DNA from 4 places in the Stutzerimonas sp. genome. Region 2 is predicted to be linked to each of the others. Evidence: predicted binding sites of a transcription regulator. Region 2 holds the regulator's gene; each other region holds the start of a gene.

Region 1 (4,883 bases), on a different contig from region 2:
TAAAGCCGAGCGCGTTCGCGCATGGCCCAGCGACTGCGGCGCTGGGTGCTGATCAGCAGCATGCCGAGTACGAAGAACTTCATGCAGGGCACCCCGACGCTGGCAATGAAAATCAGCAGCGCAATGTCCCAGGAGCCGTCTTTCCAGAACTTAATCACGCCGCTGAGAATGGTATTTTCGCTGCCGCTGCCGAACATGTCGGTGTACATCACCGGCAACATGTTGGCCGGTATATAGAGCATCAGTGCGGCGAGCAGCAGTGCCCAGGTACGTGCCAGGCTGTTGGGCTTGCGCCTGTGCAGCAAGGCTTCGCAGCGCGGGCAATGGCGATCTTCCAAGCGACACGCCAGGCCGCAATCGTGGCAAAGCTGCAGGGCCAGTTCGGATGCATAGGGTGGCTGCGTCATCGTGCCGGCACATCCAGTTCGTCCCATAAACCGTCGCGCACATCACGACCGGCGATCAGCAGGATCAGCAGGATCAGAATGGTCAGGATGGCCATGGCCCAGAGGCCGATCCCCGGATGCACGTCGACCATACCGCCGAGCTTGATGATGGCGACGAGAATGCCCAGCAGGCATACCTCCAGCATGCTCCAGGGACGCAGATGTTCCAGCGCCCGCATGCAGGCGCGAAAACCCGGCGCGATCTGGCCGCTGCGCGCATGCACCAGCACCCAGGTCAGCAGGATGATCTGCAAGGCCGGCGCGAAAATGATGCTCAGGCCGGCGACCAGCGCGAGGGGCGTGATCCGCCCGTGAGCCAGCGCCTCGACGGTTCCCCACAACGTCGCCTCGTTACTGAGCCCTTGCAGGCCTATTTGCATGATCGGAAACGCATTGGCGAATAGAAACAGGATGGCGGCAGCCAGCGTAAGCGCCAGCAACTGATCGGCATTCAGCAGCCGAGCCCTTTCCAACAGCGCGCCGCAGCGCAGGCAGTGTGCCGTCTGTCGGCGGGCCAGGACAGGGCGCAGATATACCGAGTCGCAGTGTTCACAGATGATCAGTCGCTGCCTGTCCGGCTCGCTTGGCGCGGAGGAGAACGCCTGATCTACTGCATCGGCTGTTGGCTGTGACGATGAACTACTGGGATTCAAAGCATCCACTCGAGAGTTTTCGATTGAGAATCATCTGCTCGCCCATGAACGGATCGAAGCCAGCATCTACTCGGTACTGGCGGCGGTGAATGCTAGCAGGCTGTTGAAAAACTATCTGCGTTGCCTGGCCGGCAGCATCGATTCAGCGTTAGAAATCGCTTCGAAAAGGTAAACAGCGGCTGCTATCACGCCTAGACGCATGACAGTTACGGCGCTTGCCGGAGCGTCGGGCGGTTCGCCGCCGACCCGCAAACCTCAAGTTTTCCCGGCCCGGCCCGATAGCCCATGAGACCGCTTTGCTCTTGGAGTCCATCGTGCGCCTGCGCCCTCTTATCCTGGCTTGCCTGCTGGCCTCGCCAGCCAATGCCATCACTTTCCAGACACGTCTGGAGAGGGTGGAATGGCAGGTTGAAGGTGATCAATTCGAATGCCGGCTGGTGCAGCCGATTGCCGGTTTCGGTTCGGGAGAGTTCGTCAGGCGAGCGGGCGAGCAGGCGGTTTTCCGGCTGCAGTCGCCGGATCGCTGGTTGGGCAGTGGTTCGGCGACATTGCTGGCGGCGGCTGCGCCCTGGCAGCCGGCACGCAGCGATATCAACCTGGGGGTGGTGTCGGTCGGTGGCGGCGAAATTCCCTTCCACAGCTCCCATTTGCAAGCCGGGCGGCTGCTCAGTGGATTGCTGGATGGGCGCAGTCCGGTGGTGCGCCACCACACGCGGCACGGCGGCGAAGCGCTCGAGGTGCGGTTGTTGCCCGCGCGTTTCGGCAAGGCGTATGAGGAGTTTCGCGCCTGCACGGCGAAGCTGCTGCCAGTGAATTTCGATCAGATTCGCCAATCCCAGATCGGCTTTCCCAGCAGTGATGTGGCTCTCGATGCGCTGGGCCAGGCCAAGCTCGATATCATTGTGCAGTTTCTCAAGGCCGATCCGAGCGTCAATCGTATCCAGCTCGACGGCCATTCGGACAACAGTGGCAACCGACTCACCAATCGCGATCTGTCCCGCCGCCGCGCGCTGGCGGTTGAAGAATACCTGACTGCCAATGGCGTGCCGAAGGAGCAGGTCACCGTGCGCTTTCATGGTGAGCGCTACCCGTTGGTTCCTAACAACGGCGAAGCCAATCGCGCCAAGAACCGCCGAGTGACTCTGCGTCTGGATCGCGCCCCGGTGAGTACCGCTGCGATAGCCGAGACCACCACCCCGGCATCCTGAGATCGCGAAGCGCCCCTGTAAAACAAACGTCGCGACCAGTAGAATCCCCGCTTTCCTTCAATCCCGGGAGTGGATGGCAATGGCCGACGTAAAGAAGGTAGTCCTGGCGTATTCCGGTGGCCTGGACACCTCGGTGATCCTCAAGTGGCTGCAAGACACCTATAACTGCGAAGTTGTGACCTTCACCGCCGACCTCGGTCAGGGCGAAGAAGTCGAGCCAGCCCGCGCCAAGGCCAAGGCCATGGGTGTCGAGGAAATCTACATTGATGATCTGCGCGAAGAGTTCGTCCGCGATTTCGTTTTCCCTATGTTCCGTGCCAACACCGTTTATGAAGGCGAGTACCTCCTCGGTACGTCCATCGCCCGACCGCTCATCGCCAAGCGTTTGATCGAGATCGCCAACGAGACGGGCGCCGATGCCATCTCCCACGGCGCCACCGGCAAGGGCAACGACCAAGTGCGTTTCGAGCTGGGCGCCTATGCGCTCAAGCCTGGCGTCAAGGTCATCGCCCCCTGGCGCGAATGGGATTTGCTGTCGCGTGAAAAGCTGATGGATTACGCCGCCACGCACGAGATTCCGATCGAGCGTCACGGCAAGAAGAAGTCGCCGTATTCCATGGACGCCAACCTGCTGCACATCTCTTACGAGGGCGGCGTGCTGGAAGACACCTGGACCGAGCACGAAGAAGACATGTGGCGCTGGACCAAATCGCCGGAAGCCGCACCGGACACCCCGACCTATATCGAGCTGACCTACCGCAAGGGTGACATCGTCGCCATCGACGGCAAGGACATGACCCCGGCCGAAGTGCTGACCTACCTGAACAAGGTCGGTGGCGAGAACGGTATCGGTCGTCTGGATATCGTCGAAAACCGCTACGTCGGCATGAAGTCGCGCGGCTGCTACGAGACCCCCGGCGGCACCATCATGCTCAAGGGCCACCGCGCCATCGAGTCGATCACCCTCGATCGTGAAGTCGCTCACCTGAAAGACGAGCTGATGCCCAAGTACGCCAGTCTGATCTACAACGGCTATTGGTGGAGCCCGGAGCGCAGCATGCTGCAGCAGATGATCGATGCATCGCAGATTTCTGTGAACGGCGTGGTCCGTCTGAAACTCTACAAGGGCAACGTCATCGTCACCGGACGCAAATCCAATGACTCGCTGTTCGATGCCAACATCGCGACCTTTGAAGATGATGCCGGTGCCTACGATCAGGCCGATGCGGGTGGTTTCATCAAGCTCAACGCACTGCGTATGCGCATTGCCGCGAACAAGGGCCGGACGCAGTTCTAAAACGACTGCTGCGCCGCGCCCGACCATAACCCCGGCACCAGCCGGGGTTATGCTTTCTGCACAGCCACAAGCCTGCCGAATGAGGAGAACCAACCATGAGATTGCTGCATACCATGCTGCGAGTGGGCGATATGGATCGCTCCATCGCCTTTTACACCGAAGTGCTGGGCATGACGCTGCTGCGCCGCAAAGATTATCCCGAAGGCAAGTTCACCCTGGCCTTCGTCGGCTACGGCGACGAAGCGCATAACAGCGTGTTGGAGCTGACCCACAACTGGGGCGTCGACAAGTACGACCTGGGCGATGGCTACGGCCATATCGCGCTGGAGGTGGAGGACGTTTACAAGGCCTGCGAGGACATCCGCAGCCGCGGGGGCAAGATTACCCGTGAGCCGGGACCGATGAAGCATGGCACCAGCATCCTCGCGTTCATCGAAGATCCAGACGGGTACAAGGTCGAATTGCTGTCGCCGTCGCGTCGGGATTGAGTCCGAACGCGCACAAAAAGCCCCGTTTACAGACTGTGTGAAAACTACTGCGCTCGGTTATGCTGCGTTAAAAACAGGCTCGGAATGCTCATTTACAACTCGTAAACTCCGCTTCCTTGCCTGTTTTTGCCTTGCCTAACCTTCGCTCGCTACGTTTTCACACGGTCTGTTTACGGGGCTTTTCGCTTCAGAGATCGAAGTCGAATTCGTTGAGTTGCCTCTGAAGTCGGCGCTCTTCGAGCAGGTTGTCGATAATTCGCCGCTTGGTCAGATTGGTTTTGGCTACTTCAACCGGAGCCTCGGCAGTATCGTCTTCGTCCTCGGCGACGAAGTCGTCTTCAATCTGGATATCTTCTTTCTCGGACACTTTGTTACTCCACGGCTAAGGCGCGTTGTTGGCGCACCTTATAGCGACAAAAGACAAGGCCGTAAAAAAGATTTTTTCAATCGGGCGATAGGGTTTTCTGCTGACTTATCAATCGTCCGAGGTCTTGTGCTTGTATTCGCAAAGGTCTTCTATTCGACAGCTTCCACATTGCGGCTTGCGCGCCTTGCAGACGTAGCGGCCATGCAGAATCAGCCAGTGATGCGCATCGAGCAGGTATTCCTTCGGCACGAACTTGATCAGCCGTCGCTCGACCTCCAGCACGTTCTTGCCGGGCGCGATATTGGTGCGGTTGGCGACCCGGAAGATGTGTGTGTCGACGGCCATGGTGAACTGGCGAAAGGCGGTATTCAGTACGACATTGGCGGTTTTTCTGCCGACGCCTGGTAGGGCTTCGAGATCTTCG
Region 2 (4,883 bases):
CCGCAAGCGCCTGATTCTCATCGACACCGCCGGCTTGCCTGCGGGCGACCCGATGATGCGTATGCAACTCGAAGCGCTGGCCGACCGCGGTATCAAATCGAAGAACTACCTGGTGCTGGCGGCAACCAGCCAGAGTCAAGTGCTTAAAGCGACATGGCATAACTACCGTCGCTGTGGGCTGGCGGGCTGCATTCTGACTAAACTGGATGAAGCCGGCAGTTTGGGTGATGTGCTCGGCCTTACGATCAGCCAGCATTTGCCCATCGCGTACCTCGCCGATGGACCGCGTATTCCCGAGGATCTGCAATTGCCACGTAGCCACCAACTGGTCAGTCGCGCAGTGAGCCTGCAGTCTGAAGAGACTCCCAGCGAGGAGACCATGGCCGATATGTTCTCCGGGCTGTACAACGGTTCTTCACGGAAGGTCGGATGAACGCTTTGTTAGGTGATACAGACAAAGAAGACGCGTTCTGGCTGAACGCATCGATGGCCTCCGGGCCCCAGCAAGATATAGGCGTTTGAAGATGGGTATTCATCCCGTACAGGTAATTGCAGTGACTGGCGGCAAGGGTGGCGTCGGCAAGACCAACGTGTCGGTCAATCTGGCGCTGGCCTTGGCCGACCTCGGTCGCCGGGTGGTGTTGCTTGATGCCGACCTTGGGCTGGCCAACGTCGACGTGCTGCTGGGTTTGTCTACCAAGCGCACGTTGGCTGACGTCATTGCTGGTGAATGCGATCTGCGTGATGTAATGATTCAGGGCCCGGGCGGCATTCGCGTCGTGCCCGCTGCTTCGGGTACGCAGAGCATGGTGCAGCTATCGACGTTGCAGCACTCCGGGCTGATACAGGCATTCAGCGATATCGGTCATGATATCGACGTGCTGATCATCGACACCGCGGCGGGTATCGGCGATGGCGTCGTGAGTTTCGTTCGCGCCGCGCAGGAGGTACTGCTGGTCGTGACCGACGAGCCGACGTCCATCACCGATGCCTATGCGTTGATCAAGCTACTCAATCGCGACTACGGCATCAGTCGCTTTCGTGTGCTGGCGAACATGGCACACGCTCCGCAGGAAGGCCGAAATCTGTTCGCTAAACTGACCAAGGTGACCGAGCGGTTCCTCGATGTGGCGCTGCAGTACGTCGGCGCGATTCCTTACGATGAGGCGGTGCGCAAGGCAGTACAGAAGCAACGTGCCGTCTACGAGGCCTATCCGCGAGCCAAGTGTTCATTGGCGTTCAAGGCCATCGCGCAAAAAATCGATACCTGGCCGTTGCCGGCAACGCCGCGGGGCCACTTGGAGTTCTTTGTGGAGCGCCTTGTCAGGCCCACCACAGAGCCTAACGACTGACAGCGGCTGGACTCGGTATGTATTACAGCAAAGCTCAGGCAAAAGACTCGCAATACCAGCTCATCGATCAGTACGCGCCGTTGGTCAAGCGCATCGCCTATCACCTCCTGGCGCGGTTGCCAGCGAGTGTGCAGGTGGATGACTTGATGCAGGCGGGCATGATCGGCCTGCTGGAGGCATCAAAAAAATACGACTCCGGCAAAGGCGCGAGCTTCGAGACCTACGCCGGGATTCGCATCCGTGGCGCGATGCTCGACGAGGTCCGCAAGGGCGACTGGGCTCCGCGTTCGGTCCACCGTAACTCGCGTATGGTCAGCGAAGCGATTCGGACAATTGAAGCCAAAACAGGTCGCGACGCTAAAGATCAGGAAGTTGCGGCCGAACTTAAATTGAGTCTCGATGAGTACTACGGCATTCTGGGCGACACCCTGGGCAGCCGCTTGTTCAGCTTCGATGATCTACTTCAGGAAGGCGAACATGGGGAATTCGGGGAGGATGCCGCCAGTGCGCATCCGGAGCCGTCCCGAGATCTTGAAGACGAGCGTTTTCAACAGGCGTTGGCCGAGGCCATCGGAAACCTGCCCGAACGTGAAAAGCTGGTGCTTTCGTTGTATTACGACGAAGAGCTGAATCTGAAGGAGATCGGCCAGGTGTTGGGTGTCAGTGAATCGCGGGTGAGCCAGTTGCACAGTCAGTGCGCGGCGCGCCTGCGTGCTCGCCTCGGTGAGTGGCGCGCCCGTTAAAGGCTGGTTTGCAAAAAAGCATTAGAGGCCCTTACGAGCTTCATTCATGAGGCCCGCAGCAGACCGTGAGCAGGTTCTGGGAATTTCGGGATTACGGAGGTGTACTTGGACAAGAACATGAAAATTCTCATCGTCGATGACTTCTCGACCATGAGACGGATCATCAAGAATCTGTTACGCGATCTAGGCTTCACCAATACCGCAGAGGCAGATGACGGCACGACCGCGCTGCCTATGTTGAAGAGCGGCAGTTTCGATTTCCTCGTCACCGATTGGAACATGCCCGGAATGAGCGGCATCGATCTGCTTCGAGCTGTGCGCGCCGACGATCGCCTGAAGCACCTTCCGGTGCTGATGGTCACCGCCGAAGCCAAGCGCGACCAGATCATCGAGGCCGCGCAGGCGGGCGTAAACGGTTATGTAGTCAAGCCATTCACGGCTCAAGTGCTCAAAGAGAAGATCGAAAAAATCTTCGAGCGCGTCAACGGCTGAAGTAACGCCGCGAGGGCACTATGACGCAAGCAGAACAAAGCCTGGCAGAGTTCGAAGCGACTCTGAGGGCTCATGCACCTCAGTTGATCGAAAGCCTGCAGCAGGGCCGCTTCGACGAAGCGGCGCAGATGTTCAATGAGCTCAATCAGGCCCGCAGTCAAGGGCTCTATCAGGAAGTGGGCAAGCTCACCCGCGAGCTGCATAACGCCATCGTAAAGCTGGAGATGGATACCTGCGCCACGGGCGGTGACCCGTCACCGATTACCGATGCCACCGACAGGCTTTCATATGTGGTGGAGATGACCGAAAAAGCGGCCAACCGCACCATGGATCTGGTCGAAGAGTCCGCGCCGCTGGTGAACTACGTCAGTTACGAAGCGCAGAGTCTGACCGCCGATTGGCAGCGCTTCATGCGCCGTGACATGAACGCCGAGCAGTTCCGCGATCTGGTCAAGCGCATCGATCAATTCCTTCAGCGCACCATGAACGATGGCAGTCAGCTGTCGCAGAATCTCAGCGAAATAATGTTGGCGCAGGACTTTCAAGACCTGACAGGCCAGGTGATCAAGCGGGTAACCCGTCTGATCAGCGAACTCGAAAGCAATCTGCTCAATCTTGTTCTGATGGCCGGGCAGGTCGATCGCGTGGCTGGCATCCAGCATGACCGCGAAGCGATGCGCGCAGAGCAGGAAAAGAAAAAACAAGAAAAAGAGCCTTCCAACGGTGAAGGTCCGCAGATGCATGCCGATATACGTGAGGATGTCGTATCCGGGCAGGACGATGTCGATGATCTGCTTTCGAGCCTGGGCTTTTAGGGGAAGGTGAATATGAGCTTCGACGCCGATGAAGAAATCCTCCAGGACTTCCTGGTGGAAGCCGGCGAGATTCTCGAATTATTGTCAGAGCAGTTGGTGGAGCTGGAAAGCAGCCCCGATGACGCCGCGCTGCTCAATGCGATTTTTCGCGGTTTCCATACGGTAAAAGGTGGTGCCGGCTTTCTCCAACTACACGAATTGGTGGAATGCTGCCACATCGCCGAAAACGTCTTCGACATCCTGCGCAAGGGTGAGCGTCGCGTCGACTCGGAATTGATGGACGTCGTGCTGCAGGCACTGGACACTGTCAACGAAATGTTCACTCAGGTGCGTGAGCGCACCGAGGTCACGCCAGCAACCCCCGAACTGCTCGCTGCGCTGTCGCGTCTGGCTGAGCCTGCCGGTACGGAGGTTCCGGTTGCTGAGCACGCCGCGGTTGAACCGGCGTTGGAAGCCACGACGGCAGATAACGAATTCGAGCAGTTTCTCGGCGCCCTGGATGGTTCTGCTGGTGCGCCGACTGCTGGTGCCGGTGACGAAATCACTGACGACGAATTCGAGTCGCTGCTGGATCAGCTTCATGGCACCGGCCAGTTCGCAGCAGAGCCCAGCGCCGCGCCAGCCGTTCAGATACCTGCCTCACCGGCCAGTGACGAGATTACCGACGACGAATTCGAGGCCTTGCTGGATCAGTTGCATGGCAAGGGTCAATTCGCCGAGCCAGCTGCCGCTGCGCCTGCTGCTGATGCCGCGCCTGCGGCGGCGGGTGGCGATGAGATTACCGATGATGAGTTCGAAGCACTGCTGGATCAGTTGCACGGCAAAGGCAAGTTCGAGCCGGAAGCAACTACTCCAGCCGTAGCAGCTACGCCTGCAGTCAAAAAAGACGCTCCAGCAAAGCCGGCAGTGAAGCCCGCGCCGGGCAAGACGCCTGCAGCACCGGCAAAGGCGGAAGTTGCGCCAAAAGCTTCCGCTGCGTCCGAAAAGCCGCCGAGCGAAGCTGAAACAACCGTGCGGGTCGATACTGCGCGGCTCGATGAAATCATGAACATGGTCGGCGAGCTGGTGCTGGTGCGTAACCGTCTGGTGCGCCTGGGCTCCAATAGCGGCGACGAAGCCATGGCCAAAGCCGTATCCAACCTGGATGTGGTGACCGCCGATCTGCAGAGCGCCGTGATGAAGACGCGCATGCAGCCAATCAAGAAGGTCTTCGGCCGTTTCCCTCGGTTGGTTCGGGATCTGGCGCGTAGCCTCAAGAAAGAGATCAACCTTGAGCTTGTCGGTGAAGAAACCGATCTGGACAAGAATCTGGTGGAAGCGCTGGCCGACCCGCTGGTTCACTTGGTGCGCAACGCTGTCGACCACGGTATCGAGACGCCGGAAGAGCGCGAAGCTGCAGGCAAGCCGCGCACTGGCCGCGTGGTGCTGTCGGCCGAGCAGGAAGGCGATCACATCCTTCTGCTGATCACCGACGACGGTAA
Region 3 (4,883 bases), on a different contig from region 2:
GCGAGATCAGGTGGTGCGGAAGCAGGTACTGGCTGAATACGAACAAGCGATCTTTCATGGATGACCTTTTCATTGCTGGATCGGAGTGTCGGGCAGGTTGCCCCATTCGCCCCAGGAGCCGGGGTATCCCTTGATTCGCGGATAGCCCAGGGCTTTGGCCAGCAGGTAGGTAAAGCCGGAGCGGTGATGCGTCTGGCAGTGAGTGATGATTTCTTTGTCAGGACTGATGCCGAGCGCCTGCAGCCGTTCGGCGATGTCTTCTCGGATGCGCATGGCGCGCGCCGGGTCCATCGCCGCAGTCCATTCGAAATTAATTGCGCCGGGGATATGTCCGTTCCGTGCTGCGAGTGCCTTTTCGCCGCGATATTCTTCGGGTGATCGGGCGTCCCATACAACTAGATCAGCCGAGCCGAGCCGGCTCTCGATGTATTCCCGGGTCGCGCTGGGAGTTTCGTCGAGTTTTAGCGTTACCGGCCCGCCAGCTGCGGTTGGGATGTCTTGCGAGAGTGGTCGTTGCTCGGCCAGCCAGGCGTGTAGGCCGCCATTCAGATAGTGGTAGCGATGATGGCCGATTACATCTAGCAACCAGATGAAACGTCCGGCCCAGCCACCGCCCTCATCGTCGTAAACCACATAGACTGCGTCGGATCGATGCCCGAGCGCACCGAAAAGCGCTTCCAGCTGGGTCTTGCCAGGCAGCAGTCCCGGTGCCGGCGGCTGGCCGAGCTGGGTTAGCTTGGGATCGACGAATCGCGCGCCAGGCAGATGACCATCGGCATAGCGGGTCGCGCTGGTCAGGTCGACCAGGATCAGTTCGGGGGCGTTCAGGCGCTCGGCCAGATCGATCGGTTCGATTACCAGGGGCAGGGTTGAAAAGGCAGACACGGCAGGCCTCGGTCGGACTGAAAGGACGAAGTCTAGCGAAAAAGATCAACGCCCGCGCTTGCTGAACGTCGCCAGCGCCCGCTCGATACATTGCACTGTCTTGGTGAACGCTTGCAGCCCCATTTCGCTGAACGCCGTGTTGTCCTGATCGGCTACCACCAGCATGACCACGCGGCCTTCGTGGCCGATGGAGCGCAGCAGTACGTGTTCGCTTGGAAACAATGCCTTCAGCGCCCCCGGCAGCAGCGCGGAGAACTGCGCCATGTTGTCCGGATTCAGGCGTAGAAGTGTCGGCTTTTCCAATAATCTTCGTAGCACTTGGCTCTGATCCAGTTCGAGTGACAGCTTGGCGGCCTCGCGCGGGACGCCAAAAGTTTGCTGGCTGACCAGGCGATTTTGCTTGCGGTCGACAAGCATCAGTAGCACCCGATGCATACCGGCGCAGCTCAAGGCTTTGGCGGCAGTCGCGGTAAGTTGCACCACGTTGTCGTACGGGCAGCGTTCGCTGAGCAGTTCGCGGCAATGCGCACGCCATTCCGTCAATGCTTCAGTGTTGGGCAACTTCGCTGCTTTTTCTACCTGAAACACACTTTCCCATGGCCACAGCAGGCCTTGGGCCGGGTGCCAGAGATCTGTATGGCCGATTGCTTGCGCACTGGCGGCGGCGTGCTGATGCACCATCTGCTGCAGTTCGGCCAGCGGAATCTGCAGGTAGAGCCCGGCGAGTCGCTGCCAGCGGAGACTGTGAATGCCGCTCCAGCTGTGGTGCGCCGAGAGCGCCAGGCCGTTGGCAAGCACGATGGTATTGCTTGGCAGGGTGAGCCAGCGACGTAGATCGGGATCGGCATCGAGCATTTGCTGCTGGTGCAGTGGGTGCTCGTTGTCACGGGCAATGTGTAGCGCCTTGATCAACATCCTCCGATTGCCGCTAAGCAGCCGATACCCCTGGGCGATCCAGCCGGGCAATCCCCAGTGTTCGGCGACTGCCACACAGAGATCCAGCAGCGATACGCCCAGCAATGATTGTTCGACCTGGCGGGCCGGTTCACGCTTGACCAGCACGCGCTGCTCCCAGGTTTCGAGCAGTTCAGGGTGGGCGGCGACCAGCGCCCAGACCGGCGCGAGGAACAACAGGCTGCTCCAGTGGATTTCCTGCCAGAGACGCGCAAGGCGGGCAGCGAACAGCCCGTTGGCCTGCTGGCTGGCATGGCGGCTGATGAGCACCATCTGCCGCAGCGGCGTAGGGATGTCGTGAGCCTGGGCTGCAGGAATACGGGCGAACAAGGCTTCGGCACGTTTCAGGCCGATGCGGCTGAGCGCAACTTCCAGGCTCTCGGCCGGCCTGGTCACGGCGGCGTTGCGATTGGCTTCGCGGATCACGCTGAGCGCCATGACCGGGCTTTCCTGGATCAGCTCGGCGATCTGCCGCATCGACATGCTGCTGTCGCGCAATGCCAGCTGGACACGCGCGTACGGATCGGCAAACACGGGCAGCACCACGGCGTCTAGCGCCTTGATCCAGGCGGGAAGCGTGCGGGGTAGTGGGGTCGTTGTCATTATGCCGCCGAACTAGCATTTCATCGGGATGGCCTTTAGTCTGGCGCAAAAGTTCCGATAACCAGAACAATTCTTTCATATGCCCCGCCTGTAACCCATGCGAGCGTGCGATGTTGCGCGGCTTGTCCCAGGTGCTCTGCGATCAGGTTTTAGACGTACCTTTCTATGGCAAAAATTATTGGCATCATCGTGGTATTCGCCAGCGTTCTGGGTGGATTCGTACTGTCCGGCGGCAAGATCGGGGCGCTCATGCATCCTTTTGAGGTCATGATCATCGGCGGCGCTGCACTGGGCGGTTTCTTGCAGGCCAACCCCGGCAGCACAATCAAGATCGTTTTCAAAAAATCGCTGCAGATGTTCAGTTCGCGGTTTACCCAAAAGTACTACTTGGAAGTGTTGGGGCTGCTGTACGAGATTCTCAACAAGAGTCGTCGGGAAGGCATGATGGCCATCGAGGCGGACCTTGAGGACCCCTCTGCGAGCCCAATCTTCAGTAAATACCCGGCGATTCTCAAGGATGAGCGGATGACAGCATTCATCTGCGATTACCTGCGCATCATGTCCTCCGGCAACATGGCGCCGCATGAATTAGAAGGCTTGTTCGATATGGAATTGAACAGCCTGAAGGAGGAGCTCGAGCATCCTTCCCACGCAGTCGCGCGGGTCGCAGACGGACTCCCGGCCATGGGTATCGTGGCGGCGGTGCTGGGCATCGTAATCACGATGTCGATTCTCGCCGAAGCGAACAACGCGATGATCGGAGAAAAGGTCGCCACCGCGTTGACCGGTACGTTCCTGGGGATCCTTGCGTCCTACGGTTTCTTCGGCCCGCTGGCTGCCGCGCTGGAGCATGATGCCAAGGAAGAGCTGAATCTTTACGAGGGCATCAAAGCGACCCTGGTCGCTTCGGCCTCCGGCATGCCGCCGACATTGGCGGTTGAGTTCGGCCGTAAAGTCCTGCTACCCGCGCACCGGCCAAGTTTCGCCGAGCTCGAACAAACCATGCGTGGTAGCTAGGTAGCCTAACCATGGACAACAACCAGCCGATCATCGTCAAACGGGTCAAGAAAACCGCTGCGGGCCATCATGGCGGCGCCTGGAAGATTGCTTTTGCCGATTTTGCGGTAGCGATGATGGCGTTCTTTCTGGTGATGTGGCTGATGAGTTCGGCGACGCCTGAGCAGAAGAGAGCGATTTCCGGTTACTTTCAAGACCCCATCGGTTTCACCGAGAGCGCCAGTCCGCATGTGATCGATCTTGGCGGTACGCCTACGCCATCGCCGGATCGGACTCTCAACGAAGAAGTCGATCCAGCGATCGAGCAGAGCGAGTCGAAGATCGATGCCGACCAGGCGGAAACCTTTGCCGAGCAGCTGGAACGAGAGCGTCTCGATCTGCTTTTGCAGGAGTTGCAGAACAAAGTCGACGAGGACCCGGACCTGACGCGCTTCAAGGACCAGATCCTGTTCGAAATCACTCAGGATGGTCTGCGTATCCAAATTGTGGATGCGGAGAATCGCCCGATGTTCGCTTTGGGCAGCGCCCAGCTGCAGCCTTACTTCGAAGATATTCTGCTGGCGATGGCCGACACCATTCGGGCAGTGCCGAACAAGATCAGCGTCAGCGGGCACACCGATGCCAAGCCTTACGCCGGGCGCGGCGATTTCGGCAACTGGGAACTGTCCGCTGGGCGCGCCAATGCAGCTCGCCGTGCACTCGTTGCAGGGGGCTATCCAGAAGATCAGCTCGCTCGTGTGGTCGGTTATGCATCGTCGGCCTTGTTCGATCGCGCTGACCCGCTGAACCCGGTAAATCGCCGCATCGACATTCTGGTGCTGACCAAAAAGGCACAGCGCGACATCGAAGGGGGGCAACCGGACACGGGCGAGGCTGGCATTTCCGTTGGTCCGCAAGCGCCAGACGCTACGTCGGACGGCCCCGACGAGGCACCGGCAATTGATGCAACCGAACCGTTACCGCCAACGCAGCTGCGCGAGCGACTGAACATCTTCGAAGACGGTGTGCTGAAGTTCGATGAGCCAGGCAGTCGGTAAAGCGTTGGAGGCTAGAACGCTGGACGACGAAAATCAGCTTAGTAGCCCGTTTCCGGCAGGCTGCTGATGATATGGCGGTAACTGGCCATCCGTTGCGGCTGGATCTGCCCTTGCTCCAGTGCCTTCAGCAGTGCACAACCTGGTTCGCGATCATGCTTGCAGTCGCGGAAGCGGCAGTGCCCCAGCAACTCTTGAAACTCGATAAAGCCGGCTTCGACATCGGCACGGCTGACATGGCCCAGGCCGAACTCCCGGATGCCGGGTGAGTCGATCAGTTCGCCGCCGCCGGGAAAATGGAACAGCCGCGCGGTAGTGGTGGTGTGAGTGCCCTTGCCGGTCATTTCAGACAGCGCGCCGACACGGGTATCGACACCTGGCAGCAGGCTA
Region 4 (4,883 bases), on a different contig from region 2:
TCAAGGCGGGCAGCGTGATCGCTGATCTCGGCGCAGACTTCGCTCTCAAAGCCCGGCCGGCAATGCAGCAACAATGTTTTCATGGTACGAACCCTGTAGTCGTCGCAAAGGCGCATTGGCGCGCAAGCGCTCTGCGACCAAAGCCGCACATCATAGCCGAGTGGGGAACCCCAGGCGCGCTGCCCCGGTCCAGTGAACAGTTAGCTGGATCATCGGGGCCCTGATGGGTAGCCATCAGGCGTCTGCAAAAAATGCCAAGGCGAGGATTCCATTACCGCCGACATCGATGACCACTTTCGTGGCGAAACACTTCGCCTGGGGCTAGTTTCAACATAACGCTCCCTATTCCAGTCAGCCCGACCGTGCGGGCACAAGGAGAGACGAATGCCATCCCTGGACAGCCTGAACTGCCGTCGAAGCCTCGATGTGAACGGCAAAACCTATCAGTACTACAGCCTTCCCGAAGCCGCGAAACAGCTGGGCGACATCAGCCGCTTGCCGACCTCGCTCAAAGTGCTGTTGGAAAATCTGCTGCGCTGGGAGGATGACGTCACGGTGCGTGCCGATGACTTCACCTCGCTGGCGGTGTGGCTGAAGACTCACACCTCCGAGCGCGAAATTCAGTACCGCCCCGCGCGAGTACTGATGCAAGACTTCACCGGCGTCCCCGCAGTCGTCGACCTGACGGCCATGCGCGATGCCGTGTCCCGAGCCGGTGGTGATCCTCAGCGCATCAATCCACTGTCGCCGGTGGACCTGGTGATCGATCACTCGGTGATGGTCGACCGCTTCGGCAGCGACAAGGCATTCGAGCAGAACGTCGACATCGAAATGCAACGCAACGGCGAACGCTACGAGTTTCTGCGCTGGGGTCAGCAGGCCTTCGACAATTTCCGCGTGGTGCCGCCGGGCACTGGCATCTGCCACCAGGTCAACCTCGAATACCTGGGCCAAGTGGTGTGGACCAAAGAGGAAGGCGGCGAAACCATCGCCTACCCGGACACCCTGGTCGGCACCGATTCGCATACCACCATGATCAACGGCCTCGGCGTGCTGGGTTGGGGCGTGGGTGGTATCGAGGCGGAGGCGGCCATGCTCGGCCAGCCGGTGTCGATGCTGATTCCTGAAGTGGTCGGCATGCGCCTGATCGGCAAACTCAACGAAGGCGTTACCGCTACCGATCTGGTGCTCACCGTTACGCAGATATTGCGCAAGCATGGTGTGGTCGGCAAATTCGTCGAATTCTTCGGCCCCGGCCTCGACAATCTTCCCCTCGCCGACCGCGCGACCATCGGCAACATGGCACCCGAATACGGCGCCACTTGCGGTTTTTTCCCGGTGGATCAAGTCACGATCGATTATCTGCGCCTGACCGGGCGCGACGAGGACCGCATCGCACTGGTGGAGGCCTACAGCAAGGCCCAAGGCATGTGGCGCGACAGCAGTTCGCCGGACCCAGTATTCACCGCCACGCTGGAGCTCGACCTCAGTCAGGTGCAGCCCTCCCTCGCCGGGCCCAAGCGCCCGCAGGACAGGGTTTCGCTGGGCGATATCGGTGCCGCCTTCGATCTTCTACTGGAAACCAGCGGCAAGACCCAGCAGGCCAACAGCTCGGTCCCGATCGCCGGAGAAGATTTCGGTCTCAAGCATGGCGCAGTCGTCATCGCGGCAATTACCTCCTGCACCAACACCTCCAACCCCAACGTGCTAATGGCCGCCGGGCTGGTGGCGAAGAAGGCGCTCGAGCGCGGATTGAAGCGTGCGCCCTGGGTGAAATCCTCCCTCGCACCTGGCTCCAAGGTGGTCACCGATTATCTAGAGCGCGCCGGGCTGACCACTTATCTGGATCAGCTCGGTTTCAATCTCGTTGGCTATGGCTGCACCACGTGCATCGGTAACTCCGGGCCGTTGCCCGAGGCCATTGGCCAGGCGGTCACCGACAACGATCTGGTCGTGTCCTCGGTGCTCTCCGGCAACCGCAACTTCGAGGGTCGCGTGCATCCGCTGGTGAAGGCCAACTGGTTGGCTTCGCCGCCGCTGGTGGTGGCCTTCGCGCTTGCCGGCACAACCCGGATCAACATGGACAAGGACCCGCTGGGTTACGACGAGCAGAACCAGCCGGTCTATCTCAAGGACATCTGGCCGACCAGCGCCGAGGTGAACGAAGCGGTCAGCAAGATCGATGGACAAATGTTCCGTACGCGCTATGCGGATGTCTTTAGCGGCGATGAGCATTGGCAGTCCATCGCGGTGACCGCTGGCGATACTTACAAATGGAACAGCAATTCCAGCTACGTACAGAATCCGCCGTTCTTCGAGGACATCGCTCAGCCGCTGGTGCCGCCGACGAATGTCGAGAATGCGCGCATTCTCGCTCTGTTTGGCGACTCCATCACCACCGACCACATTTCGCCAGCCGGCAACATCAAGGCGAGTTCGCCGGCAGGTCTGTACCTGCAACAACTGGGTGTGAAACCGGAAGACTTTAATTCCTACGGTTCGCGCCGAGGTAACCACGAAGTGATGATGCGCGGCACTTTCGCCAACATCCGCATCAAGAACGAGATGCTTGGCGGCGAAGAAGGCGGCAATACGCTCCATCAGCCGAGCGCCGAGCGTATGTCGATTTACGATGCGGCGATGCGCTACCAGACCGAAGGCGTGCCGCTGGTGGTGATCGCTGGCAAGGAATACGGCACCGGCTCCAGCCGCGACTGGGCGGCCAAGGGCACCAACCTGCTCGGGGTAAAAGCTGTGATCGCCGAAAGCTTCGAGCGCATCCACCGCTCCAACCTGATCGGCATGGGCGTGCTGGCGCTGCAGTTCGTCGGTGATCAAACGCGCAAATCACTAAACCTGACCGGTAACGAGACGCTCTCCATCCGGGGTCTCAGTGCCGACATCAAGCCACGTCAGCTGCTGACCGTGGATGTGGAGCGCGAGGACGGCTCACGAGACAATTTCCAGGTGCTCTGCCGTATCGACACGCTCAATGAAGTTCAGTACTTCAAGGCCGGCGGCATTCTGCATTATGTCTTGAGGCAGTTGATCGCAGCTTAAGCATTTGGCACCTCTGCACCATTCACGCCCGCTGGCAGCACTGCTGCAGCGGGCGTTTTAATTTGTGCGAATGATTTGTCGATCAACGCTCAACAGATTGGTTTTGCTGCCGTTAAAGGCATGGCGTGCCGTCTCCGACCGCCCCAAGACAAACCAAATCATCTCGAACTGCCAGGCGTACTCCCATGCGAAACAACCAGCCCATCACTCAGCGTGAATATGCATTCCCAGAGCAGCAGCGGCTGATTTCCACCACAGACCTCAAAGGCCAGATTAGCTACTGCAACGATATATTCGTGGAAGTCAGCGGCTTCGAGCGCGGCGAATTGATCGGCTCGCCGCATAACCTGATACGTCACCCGGACGTGCCGGCCGCCGTGTTCGCCCACATGTGGGCGGCACTCAAGGACGGCAAACCCTGGATGGGCATCGTCAAGAATCGACGCAAGAATGGCGACCATTACTGGGTCAACGCCTACATGACGCCTGTGCTCGATATGCAGCACAAGATCATCGGTTACGAGTCGGTTCGCACCAAGCCCACACGCGAACAGGTGCAGCGGGCGGAGGCACTTTATGCGCGACTCAACGCGGGCAAGAACGGCGTGCCACAGCGCGACAAGTGGCTGCCCGTCGCAGTCAGCTGGCTGCCTTTCGTCGTCATCAGCCAGATTGGCTTCATGATTGGAGCGTGGCTTGACCATACTTTGGGCTTTGCCCTTGCTGCCCTGCTGTCCGTACCGCTCGGGCTGGCCGGGCGTCATTGGCAGATGCGTGGGATGAACCGGCTGTTGCGCCTGACCGAGCAATCCACCAGCGATCCACTGATCGCGCAGATGTACACCGATACCCAGGGCACCGAAGCCCGGCTGGAAATGGCAATGCTCAGCGAACATACACGACTGAAGACCTGTCTGACCCGCCTTCAGGACAGCGCCGAGCAGCTTCAGCAGCAAGCCAAACGCGCGGATGGCCTGGCGCACAGCTGCTCCGATGGCCTGGGTCGTCAGCATCACGAAACCGAACAGGTCGCTACGGCTATCAATCAGATGGCCGCAACGACTCAGGAGGTTGCCGGCAACGTTGCCCTGGCGGCAGGCGCCACTGAAGAGGCCAGCCGGCTCGCCGCCGAGGGTCGAGAAATCAGCGCACAAACCCGCAAGGCCATTGAGTTGCTGGCCAGCGCAGTGACCGAGACAGGCGATGCGGTTTCAGCGCTGGCGCAGAACAGCGACGAAATCGGCACCGTCGTCGATGTGATCAAAAGCATTGCCGACCAGACCAACTTGCTCGCACTCAACGCGGCCATCGAGGCGGCCCGCGCCGGGGAAAGCGGTCGTGGCTTCGCGGTGGTCGCCGACGAGGTTCGCCAACTGGCCCAGCGCACCGCTACCGCCACCGGGCAGATCCATCAACTGATCGAAAAGCTTCAGGTACAGGCACGTCAGGCCGTTGAAACCACCGAGCAGGGCCGCACACAGGCGAGCCGCGGTGTGGAGCGGGTGATCGACGCGGACAAGGCGCTCACCGGTATTAACACGGCGGTGGAACGCATCATCGACATGACCTCGCAGATCGCTTCGGCGACCGAACAGCAGAGTGCGGTCGCCGAGGAAATCAGCCACAACGTCAGCAATATCGCCCGCCTCGCCGATCAGACCTCGGGTGACGCACAAAGCTTGACGTTGCTTTCCGAGGAACTGGCCGCAACCGCTCAGACGCAATATTCCCTGGTGGAGCGTTTCAACCGCTGAGTGGTTGGCTACTGAGGAACGCCGCGACTGCGTTCGCGGCGTTATCGAGATGCTGATCGTGAGTCAGTC

Evidence for each region. Region 2 encodes FliA, which starts transcription of late flagellar genes. Its sites were predicted from a motif close to CTAAAGTTTNNNNNNNNNNNGCCGNTAA; they were not measured.
Region 1: the regulator FliA is predicted to act here: its motif matches at 1,354-1,381, upstream of AC2LD7_RS12935 (flagellar protein MotY).
Region 3: the regulator FliA is predicted to act here: its motif matches at 2,476-2,503, upstream of motA (flagellar motor stator protein MotA).
Region 4: the regulator FliA is predicted to act here: its motif matches at 3,149-3,176, upstream of AC2LD7_RS10335 (methyl-accepting chemotaxis protein).

Annotation. Positions count from the first base shown of each region.
Region 1 is NZ_CEXBBO010000019.1:37,341-42,223, forward strand. Features, by position in the region: gene AC2LD7_RS12925 (paraquat-inducible protein A) at 1-407, opposite strand, end outside; gene AC2LD7_RS12930 (paraquat-inducible protein A) at 404-1,009, opposite strand; gene AC2LD7_RS12935 (flagellar protein MotY) at 1,414-2,307, shown strand; gene AC2LD7_RS12940 (argininosuccinate synthase) at 2,387-3,604, shown strand; gene gloA (lactoylglutathione lyase) at 3,700-4,092, shown strand; gene AC2LD7_RS12950 (PA3496 family putative envelope integrity protein) at 4,280-4,459, opposite strand; gene nth (endonuclease III) at 4,568-4,883, opposite strand, start outside.
Region 2 is NZ_CEXBBO010000003.1:132,940-137,822, reverse strand. Features, by position in the region: gene flhF (flagellar biosynthesis GTPase FlhF) at 1-433, shown strand, start outside; gene fleN (flagellar synthesis regulator FleN) at 525-1,352, shown strand; gene fliA (RNA polymerase sigma factor FliA) at 1,370-2,095, shown strand; gene AC2LD7_RS03025 (chemotaxis response regulator CheY) at 2,213-2,587, shown strand; gene AC2LD7_RS03020 (protein phosphatase CheZ) at 2,608-3,402, shown strand; gene AC2LD7_RS03015 (chemotaxis protein CheW) at 3,415-4,883, shown strand, end outside.
Region 3 is NZ_CEXBBO010000012.1:121,214-126,096, forward strand. Features, by position in the region: gene asd (archaetidylserine decarboxylase) at 1-58, opposite strand, end outside; gene AC2LD7_RS09875 (rhodanese-like domain-containing protein) at 70-885, opposite strand; gene AC2LD7_RS09880 (HDOD domain-containing protein) at 931-2,442, opposite strand; gene motA (flagellar motor stator protein MotA) at 2,608-3,459, shown strand; gene motB (flagellar motor protein MotB) at 3,471-4,496, shown strand; gene rsgA (small ribosomal subunit biogenesis GTPase RsgA) at 4,535-4,883, opposite strand, start outside.
Region 4 is NZ_CEXBBO010000013.1:101,344-106,226, reverse strand. Features, by position in the region: gene rlmM (23S rRNA (cytidine(2498)-2'-O)-methyltransferase RlmM) at 1-83, opposite strand, end outside; gene acnA (aconitate hydratase AcnA) at 385-3,060, shown strand; gene AC2LD7_RS10335 (methyl-accepting chemotaxis protein) at 3,246-4,814, shown strand; gene AC2LD7_RS10330 (alpha/beta family hydrolase) at 4,804-4,883, opposite strand, start outside.